One region of the Rahnella selenatireducens genome, then DNA from elsewhere that is predicted to be linked to it. Evidence: predicted binding sites of a transcription regulator. Region 1 holds the regulator's gene; each other region holds the start of a gene.
What was found. The regulator PhoB, encoded in region 1, activates phosphate uptake and scavenging genes when phosphate is short. The targets are predictions, from matches to a motif close to CTGTCATAAAACTGNCNNAT.
Positions count from the first base shown of each region.

Region 2: the regulator PhoB is predicted to act here: its motif matches at 1,898-1,917, upstream of phoA (alkaline phosphatase).
Region 3: the regulator PhoB is predicted to act here: its motif matches at 2,046-2,065, upstream of ACLBVC_RS07285 (heavy metal response regulator transcription factor).

Region 1 is NZ_JBKEZJ010000001.1:660,201-663,482, forward strand. It holds gene ACLBVC_RS03175 (cobalamin-independent methionine synthase II family protein) at 1-22, opposite strand, end outside; gene phoR (phosphate regulon sensor histidine kinase PhoR) at 279-1,598, opposite strand; gene phoB (phosphate response regulator transcription factor PhoB) at 1,622-2,311, opposite strand; gene sbcD (exonuclease subunit SbcD) at 2,539-3,282, shown strand, end outside.
Region 2 is NZ_JBKEZJ010000028.1:18,239-21,520, reverse strand. It holds gene ACLBVC_RS23880 (cytochrome ubiquinol oxidase subunit I) at 1-29, opposite strand, end outside; gene phoA (alkaline phosphatase) at 392-1,816, opposite strand; gene ACLBVC_RS23870 (L,D-transpeptidase family protein) at 2,353-3,273, opposite strand.
Region 3 is NZ_JBKEZJ010000003.1:340,794-344,075, forward strand. It holds gene ACLBVC_RS07270 (molybdopterin-dependent oxidoreductase) at 1-656, opposite strand, end outside; gene ACLBVC_RS07275 (cytochrome b/b6 domain-containing protein) at 649-1,290, opposite strand; gene ACLBVC_RS07280 (hypothetical protein) at 1,317-1,940, opposite strand; gene ACLBVC_RS07285 (heavy metal response regulator transcription factor) at 2,153-2,827, shown strand; gene ACLBVC_RS07290 (heavy metal sensor histidine kinase) at 2,820-3,282, shown strand, end outside.

The sequences.
Region 1 (3,282 bases):
ACGGAGGGGTGGTACGTTGCATGAGAACTCCTTATGGCATCACGCCCCTGGCGGAATGCGAATGATTTACAAAGTAAATAATTACGTTGCGTTATTTATAGACATCTGGATGTCTAAACGGCTTTAAGGCCATACTGTCATGCAGCCTGTTCACCTACAACAGAGGAATTTTCATGGGACGTGAAATAAATTCATGATCACGAGGCGACTTCACTCCATAAACAGAAATGAAAAAGCCTGCTATCGGCTGATAACAGGCTTTAGGGAAATTACAGAAATTAAGGTTTTACGGAGACCGGGGAGTCTGCCCCCTGAGGAACAATCAGTTTCGGTGCCAGAGTAAACATAAACCGGGTGCCGACGCCGACTTCGCTGAGAACTTCGAGTTTCGAATTATGGTGGCTGAGCGCATGTTTCACGATAGCAAGCCCCAGCCCGCTGCCGCCGGTCTGGCGTGATCGCGCCTTATCCACACGGTAAAAACGTTCGGTCAGACGCGGTAGGTGCTGCGGCGCAATACCCGGCCCGTTGTCGCTTATCTGGAACTGCGCGCCGTGCGGGATTTGCTGCCAACTGACTTCAATCCGTGTACCCGGCGGGGTGTGATTCACGGCGTTATACACCAGATTCGACACCGCACTGCGCAACTGATCTTCGTTGCCAAAGACTTTAAGCTTTTCGTTTACGCGAAACACCACCTCATGTTTCCCACCGCTCAACGTCTGCACTTCCCGCTCAAGCATGCTCAGCATCAACGGAATATCGACTTTCTCGTGCATATCGATATTGGCGGATGCTTCGATTTTCGAAAGAGTCAGCAGTTGTTTCACCAGCCCGTCCATTCGCCGCGTCTGTTCCTGCATCGTATCCAGCGCTTTGGTGCGGAACGGCTCTTCCAGCTTGGCGTCTTCCATCATTTCCAGATATCCCTGCAACACCGTCAGCGGCGTACGAAGTTCATGGCTGACGTTGGCAAAGAAGTTACGTCGCGCGCCTTCGAGCTGACGCATCTGCGTTACGTCACGCGCCACCATCAAAAGCTGCCCCTCGGAATACGGCATCACGCGAAACTCGACGTAATGTTCATTATTAAGTTGAAGGTTCAGGGCACGGCTGAAGTCACGGGTCTGGATCCAGGTGCGGAATTCCGGATAACGCAGCAGGTTAAAAATATGCTGCCCGTTATCTTCCGGCCAGCGGAAACCGAGAAGATCCTGCGCCAGTCCGTTACACCAGAAGATATTGCCTTCTTCCGTCGTCAGAACCACTGCATCCGGCAGCGATTCAGCTCCGCTGCGGAAACGTTTGATCAATTGACCTAATTCACGACGACGTCGCCGGTTGCGCACCTGCATCTGGTTCAGCCCGTAAAACAGCGGTTCCCAGCTCCAGCGCCCGTTCGGCGGGGTGATGCTGCGGTCAAGCCACAGCCAGTGAGAGAGTTTAAGCTGGTTGTAATAATTCCAGCCCAGCGCCGCGACGAGCGACGCAAAGAGGAGCCAGCCGAAATGGCCGACGAAAATTCCGAGGATCAGCGCTGGCAGGCAAAAGAGAAAAAACTCACCGGCCAGACGTTTCCATGACAAACGTTCTAACACACAGATTCTCCGCTGTGGGGGACTCAATAACGCGTTGAGAAACGATATCCGGTACCACGAACAGTCTGGATCATTCTGTCATGTCCGCTGGTTTCAAGCGCTTTACGCAAACGACGAATATGCACGTCAACCGTGCGATCTTCCACATAAACGTTAGTGCCCCACACGTTATTGAGCAACTGTTCCCTGCTGTAAACGCGTTCAGAGTGGGTCATAAAGAAGTGTAATAACTTAAATTCGGTTGGCCCCATATCGAGCGCCTGCTCGTTGGCCATCACCCGGTGAGACGATGGATCCAGACTCAGCCCCTGCATGTCGATCACTTCCTCGACCGCCATTGGCGAAATCCGGCGCATCACCGCTTTAATACGGGCAACCAGTTCTTTGGGTGAAAACGGTTTGGTGATGTAATCATCGGCACCGACTTCCAGGCCGCGCACCCGATCTTCTTCTTCACCGCGGGCGGTCAGCATCATCACCGGAATTTCGCGTGTCAGCGCTTCACGTTTAAGGTGCTTAATAAACTGAATACCGGAACCGCCGGGTAACATCCAGTCGAGCAGGATCAGTTCAGGGTAAGGTTCAACTAACTGGCCAATCGCTGAATCAAAATCTTCAGCTTCTACTGCCTGATATCCATTCTGTTCCAGTACAAAACACACCATTTCACGGATTGGAGCTTCGTCTTCAACCACCAATATACGTCTAGCCATCGTAGGTCCTGCCAATAGGTTAGCGATCTTTTATTTGATTGCGGGCGCCATTATGCGTCAGTTTTGTGACAGATTTATGAATGAAAATGATGGTTCATTTAAGGCAAATATGACAGGTAAATTCCTGCCATCCTGCTGAAATTGGTCTGATTTATCGGGGACAGGTTCCCCCGCTGACGTTTATACTTTGCCCCATTGTCGTCATACAGGGTTCACACGGGAGTCTCATGCGCCTGATCCATACCTCTGACTGGCACCTCGGCCAGTACTTTTTTACCAAAAGCCGCGCCGCTGAACATCAGGCATTTTTGCGCTGGCTGACCGGTCAGGTGCAACAGCATCAGGTGGACGCCGTCATTGTCGCCGGGGACATCTTTGATACCGGCTCGCCGCCCAGTTACGCCCGCGAGTTATATAACCGCTTCGTGGTGGAATTACAACAAACCGGCTGTCAGCTGGTGGTGCTGGCCGGAAATCACGATTCCGTCGCCACGCTCAATGAATCCCGCGAACTGCTTTCGTGCCTGAATACGCGGGTGATCGCCACCGTGGGCGAAAAACTGGATGAACAGGTTCTGGTGCTTAACACACGCGAAGGCCAGCCCGGCGCGGTGTTGTGTGCCATTCCGTTTTTGCGTCCGCGCGATTTGCTTGCCAGCCAGGCCGGGCAGTCCGGCAACGACAAACAGCTCGCCTTGCAGGAAGCCATTGCGGCGCATTATGACGCGCTGTATCAGGCCGCGCTGGCTAAACGTCAGGAACTTGGCGTGCCGCTGCCCATTATCGCCACCGGCCATCTGACCACCGTCGGCGTCAGCACGTCTGACGCCGTGCGCGACATCTATATAGGCACGCTCGACGCCTTCCCGGCGCAGGCCTTTCCGCCGGTGGATTACGTAGCACTCGGGCATATTCACCGCGCCCAGTGCGTCGCAAAAACCGAACATATCCGTTACAGCGGCTCACCCATT
Region 2 (3,282 bases), on a different contig from region 1:
GCCAGTTCGAAGGCATCTAAACCCAACATGAGAGGACCTATTTTAAAGCAGATGATGAAAGGGGATTTAACCATGAAGGGCAGTGGGTATAACAGGAACAGTGTTGTGATAATTAGGTATAACAGTTACGACCTGAAGGTGGTTTTAATAAGAGGTCGAGAAAGTTTCGGTTTCTCAATAACCGCGTTCACTTAACTCGCTTCGCCGAAACCGACCCAGACAGGGTCAGGACGGCCCCTCTCTGGTCGGTTTCGGCGCCAGCCGCTGAGCGATAGCTGTGATTGAAAAACCGAAATATTCTCGATCCAGCCCTCACGGCGACTGAGAAACCGAAACTTTCTCAGTCTGCCGACAGCGTCTCACTGCAAGTGAGAAACCAGCCGCCTCCTGCTTACTTAATATTCATGGCTTCCCGCATGGTATAGAACAAATCCGTCTGGTCGGTCAGCCCGACGACGTTCGCGGCGTGTGGCCCGAACGCGGCGATCCGCAACTGAGTCCCGGTGTGACCCTGCGAGTCATCCTCGGAATTCCCGTAGCTGATGGTCATCGGCGCGCCATCTTTAGTGGTCAGCGTTTGCGTGAGGCCGGGTGCTTTGGCGTCGGCTTCAATAATCTGGCTGGAATGCGCATGGTCGGCGGTCACAATCACCAGCGTATTGCCATCCTGACGGGCAAATTCGAGAGCTTTCTGCACCGCTTCATCCAGATCTACCGTTTCACCAAACTGACCGCACGGATTGGCGGCGTGATCTTGCTTATCAATCGACGCGCCTTCCACTTGCAGGAAGAAACCGTTCTGATTGGTTTTCAACAGGTCGATCGCTTTTTCGGTCATCGCGGCAAGCGTCGGGATCTCTGCGGTGCGCTGCGGATTGGTTTCGCAGGTGACGGCCGGTTTATCGATGTTGCCGTGATAGGTGGCTTTCGGGCCCTGCCAGCGTACCGGCATATTGCCGTCGGCGAATAAGCCCAGCAGCGGTTTATTCTGGTCGGCCTGGGTGATGGCGCTGAGCTGGCCGGCGTTTTCTACCCACACGTAACCCTGTGCCAGCGCCTGGTCTTTAAGGGATTTACCGCTGAATTCTCCGGCTTTCGCCAGCTGACTGAAGGATTTTTTGCCGCCGCCCAGCGAGACGTCGGCACGGGCCTGCAGTAACTGTTCAGTGATGGAACCGCGTCCGCCATTTTCCAGCGCGTTGCTGGCGCATTTTTCGGCCGTTTCTTCCGGACCGTAGCATTTACGGGACGTGACATGCGCAATTTGGGCGGCTGGCGTAGCGTCCTGCAATTCTGCCGTCGAGACGTTGCCGGTCGCTTTGCCTGCGGCTTTGGCGATCTCGAGAATGGTCTGGTGATCTTTACCGCTTACGTCCACGCCGATCGCGCCGTTATAGCTTTTTACGCCGGTCGTCCAGGCGGTGGCTGATGCGGCGGAATCTGTCACATAACTTGGTTTGTGTGTCTTTTTATCCAGAGAATAATGCGTGTACTGACCGGTGAGCGGCAGGGCATCGATGCCTTTGAAATAACCGCCTGCGCCTTCGGCATAATTTCGTGCGGAGGTGATTTCTGAATCTCCCATTCCGTCGCCAATCAGCAGGATTACGTTCTTCACCGTTTTATCCGAAAGCGAAGCTTTCAGCGCAGCCGTCTGATCACCGCTCAGACGACGTGCGCCGCCCGGTTCAGTCAGCACGCCTTTTGCTGCGCGGTCTGTCAGGGCGTCCGGCTGGGCGGCGAAAGCGCTGGCGGATGCGGAAACCAGCAGGGCGGCAGAGAGTGCTCGGGCAAGCAGAGAGAGAGGTTGTTGCATGGTCAAAACTCCTTTTGATAAACCGTCAGAAATAAAAAAACACAGATTGTTGTATTTTGTTACCGGCAGGTTAAGTCAGAGTTATGACGTTTTAATGACAGTTTAGGCAGGTGACTAGTAGCTCGGATGATCTCGAGGGGAAGGCCGGGATGGGGTGTTGTTTTTAGCGACTCTGTTGCTTGCTAAACCTCCTCCCGACCGTCCACTTCGCAGGGGGAAGAGCAAACCAGCCGCTCGAAAACGAGTAAGGGAACCGCGCAGCGGCAAGTTTTCTGGGCAATAGCTGCGGCAGCTGAAACAGTGCCAGCCAGCGGTAGCGCGGGTTGAGAAAAAGCATGGGAGATCGAGGAGGGAGGCGCTCTCCTTCCTCTTTGGCGGTTTCGGCGCAGCGCGTAAAGTGAACTCAGTTATTGAAAAACCGCAACTTTCCCGCTCAAGCCCCTACACGCAGGTCTTAGGACGGCAAGTCCTAAAAAAATCTCAAAAAAAAGCCCCGAAACTGTTTCGGGGCATTCTAAATCAAGAACCAATCAATGTTAGTTGATCTGCACCGGCATACCTGCACGCATCTCGATTGCGCGCTGAACCACAGTCTGGTTAACAGTTGGAGACGATGCAACGGTGTTTGCGCTGCCGGTCAGCGTGATCGGAATCGGCTGCTGGGAATCAAACTCTTCCTGGTTGGAAGACAGCGGATTGTGGATCTCAATATAACGTTTTCCGTCCGGCTCAACGGTGGCTTTCACCGGCTCGTTGATGAACTGAACGCGGGTGTCTTGCGGCACATTGTCGTACAGCCATTTGATGTCTGCGTCACGCAGACGCACACAACCGTGGCTTACACGCAGGCCGATACCGAAGTTGGCGTTGGTGCCGTGAACCGCATACAGACGGCCAACGTACAGCGCGTACAGACCCATCGGGTTATCCGGGCCGGCAGGGAAGACGGCTGGCAGGAATTCACCGCGGGCGGCATATTCCTGATGCATTTTTGCAGTCGGGGTCCAGGTCGGGCCCGCTTTTTTACGCTGAACAGTCGTCACCCAGTTCATCGGGGTGTCTTTGCCCAGCTCGCCGATACCGATTGGCAGAACGACGACGGTATTGGTGCCTTTCGGGTAGTAATACAGACGCATTTCAGCACTGTTAATGACGATGCCTTCGTGTGGCGTTTCCGGCAGGATCAGCTGCTGAGGGATCGTCAGCACGGTGCCCGGAGTTGGCAGGAACGGGTCAACGCCAGGGTTGGCTTCAAGCATGTTGCTCAAACCCATCTGGTATTGCGCTGCAAAATGTTCCAGAGGCAGGCTGCTGCCCTGTGGAACGGTAACCGTGATGTTTTCACCGACCAGACGACCATTGTTCGCCGGAAGAGGGTAGACCACAGCAAATGACGCCTGGCTATATGCAGCAACTGCCAAAACCAGGGTAAGGATTGCGCGAATGCTCATTTTCATATTTTCGTT
Region 3 (3,282 bases), on a different contig from region 1:
GTAGGCATTCTCAGCCGCAGCGGGTATCCGAAATCCGGTGGCAGTGGTTTGCCGCCAAAATCCAGTGCCAGAATGGTTTGTGGATGCAGGGCGGTGGCCATATCAATACTCGAGTAATAGCGATCATCGCATTTAAATCCGACATATTTAGCCGTCAGATCGGCTCCGACCTGCTGAAGAAATGTTTTGAGCGGCACGCCTTTCCACTGCCCGATAGCGCTCCAGCCTTCAATGCAAATCAGCCGGGTGATCTGGCTTTCCTGCGGCAGGCGCTGAAGTTGTTCCAGCGTCCACGAGGCTTTCTTTTGCACCAGCCCGGACACTTCCAGCCGGTAATTCGGGATGTCGATTTCCGGCACATTGTATTCGGGGTAATACGCGTTGAAGCGAAACGGTGTCGTAATCTGGTCGGCGCGGTAAGTTTGCGCCAGCTTCTGCCCGCCAAATAACCAGCCCTGAACGCGGTCATTCCAGCGCGACATCGCCCACAGTACTTTGTCGACTTCGTCGCCGTCCTGCAAATTACAGCCGGTCAGCATGGAAACGGCACCGAGCGTTAATCCTGAGCGCAGCAGTAAACGGCGCTGGATATTCACCAGCTGCTTGCGCTGATCGGGCTCCAGAATGATTTTTGGCCGTTGTAATTTATCACTCATCGGCACCTTCCTCTTTATTCATTGCCTTGCCGCCGGTAATCATCGCCACAAATGTTCTCGGCACCAGCAGCACCATCAGGACATGAATGACCACAAACAGCATCACGCCACTCATCGCAAAAAAGTGCACATAACGGGCAATATCGAACCCGCCGAACAGCCACACCAGCCCGCTGAACTGCACCGGTTTCCAGATGGATAAACCCGATAACACCAGCAGAAAGCCCAGTAACAGAACGCCGCTGTACATCAGTTTTTGCACGGCGTTGTACTGGCCGAGTTTATGGGGCAGATGGAAGGTCAGGGCGCGAAGGGTATCGCGCCAGACGCTGCGGGCTGAAAACGGGAAAAAGTCCCGTTTAAAATGACCGCTGAAAACGCCCCACAGCAGATAAAACAGAGCGTTAGCCGCCAGCAGCCACATCACAGCGAGATGCCAGGCGATGTTGCCGCCCAGCCAGCCGCCGAGCGTGGTGTTTTGCGGGAACGTAAAGGTAAACAGGGGATCCGCGTTATAAATCCCCCAGCCGCTCATTACCATGCCAATCATTGCCAGAAGATTAATCCAGTGGCTGATACGCACCGGCCAGGAATGGATCCTGCGTTTTCGAACTGAAGAGGGCTGAGGTTTCACGGTAAATCTCCTGTTAAACAGCCTGATTACATCGGTGGCGCGATGCCGTCTTTACCGGCGGCGATGCCACGGGCAACCAGCGCACCTTTGTCATCTTTCATGGCGAACAGCACGATTTTAGTGCCCGGTTTCAGCAGGCTGCGGTCGCCCGGCGCCAGCAGAACCACAGGAACGTCGTCAGGAACAACGACCGTTTTCTCAGCATCGTGATACTTCACGGTCAGCGTGCGGCCATTGCTGTTGACCAGTTTGCCCACGGTACCGTTGGTCATGGTATTGATTTTCCCGTCAGCGGATTCAAACGGGTTAAAGCCTTCACCGCTGCCGCGCAGGCTTGGCGCAAAGACGTGGACTTCCAGCGCTTTCAGCGTGCCGTTAGCCTGAGGAACTGCGGCGGTACCGATGAAGCTGTCGGGTTTTATATCACTGATCTGGCCTTTGGTGACGGCGTTGATCTTGGTCTGGTCAGTCAGCTTCACATCGAGCTTTTCACCCTGACGGGTGGTGATTTGCACAGATGAGTCATTAACTGAATCAATGGTTCCGCGCGTCGGTTTAATCACGTTATCGGCCGCAAAGGCGGATGTCATACCGCTGCACATCAGCAGGGAACCCAGTAATAAACCGGCAAGGCGTGTAGGTGTGTTCATGATCAACTCTCCATTTTCTAGCGTTATTTCATTCTGTTAGATGAATCACTGAACCGGCCAGTGATGAATAACTTCATTAAGAGTGGACGATAAACCGGGATTGGTTGATGACAATTTAATGACAAAATTGTCATCAAAGGTGTCTGATGAAACTGATAAACTTCCTCTGAATCATTCTTTGGGAGAATGGTCTTGCGGCGCCGAGGGCCTGAATGCGGATACTGGTGATAGAAGATGATGTCAGCACAGGCGACTACCTGAAAAAAGGGCTGACCGAGGCGGGTTACAGCGTGGATCTGGCGCGCAACGGCGCGGATGGCCTGTTTCTGGCGCTGGAAGAGGGCTATGACACCGTGATCCTCGACGTCATGCTGCCCGGCCTTGATGGCTGGCAGGTGATGGAAGTGCTGCGTAAAAAAAGTGATGTACCGGTGCTGTTTCTGACGGCGCGTGACGAAGTGCAGGATCGCATTCACGGGCTGGAACTCGGCGCTGATGATTATCTGATTAAACCGTTTTCATTTACCGAGCTGGTGCTGCGCATCCGCACCTTACTGCGCCGCCCGACGGCACGCGAACCCGATACGTTTTCAGTCGCCGATCTGAATCTCGATGTGCTGCGCCGCCGTGTGACCCGTCAGGATCAGACCATCGCGCTGACCAATAAAGAGTTTATGTTGCTGGAGCTGCTGATGCGCCGGGAAGGCGAAGTGCTGTCGCGCACCATGATCGCCTCGCAGGTCTGGGACATGAATTTTGACAGTGATACCAACGTTGTGGATGTGGCGATTAAGCGCCTGCGCGCCAAGGTGGATCGCGCCTTTGAGGTGAAACTGATCCATACCGTGCGTGGCATTGGCTACGTTTGTGAAGTGCGCAATGACTAACGTGATGAAAGAAACTGCCCGCCCGTCCGCCTCAAAACGAGCGATGTCGCTGACCTTGCGGGCGACATTGCTGTTTGCGCTGATTGCCTCGCTGGTGGTCAGCGCCGTCGGTTTTTATCTCTATTATTCGATGGATAAAGAGCTGGTGCGCCGTGCGGATTATCAGGTCAGCGGACGCGTTCAGTATTTCCGCCATCTGCTGGCGAATGAATTTCCGCTATCGCAACTGAGCCGTAATCCCGGTTTGTTTGAAAATATGCTCGGCAATGAGCGCGATATTCTGACTTTCCGTCTCGAAGGCGAGCCTCCGTTGATTAACGTTAATCCTTCGCAGCTGATCTTACCGCCGGTTGCGCCTGTGGCCGACGGCCAGCCGCTCACCCTGAAAACGGTGCATCACCTGATGGCGCCGGACGGAACGCCGGTGCGCTTTGCCCGTGCAAGTGTGCAGATTG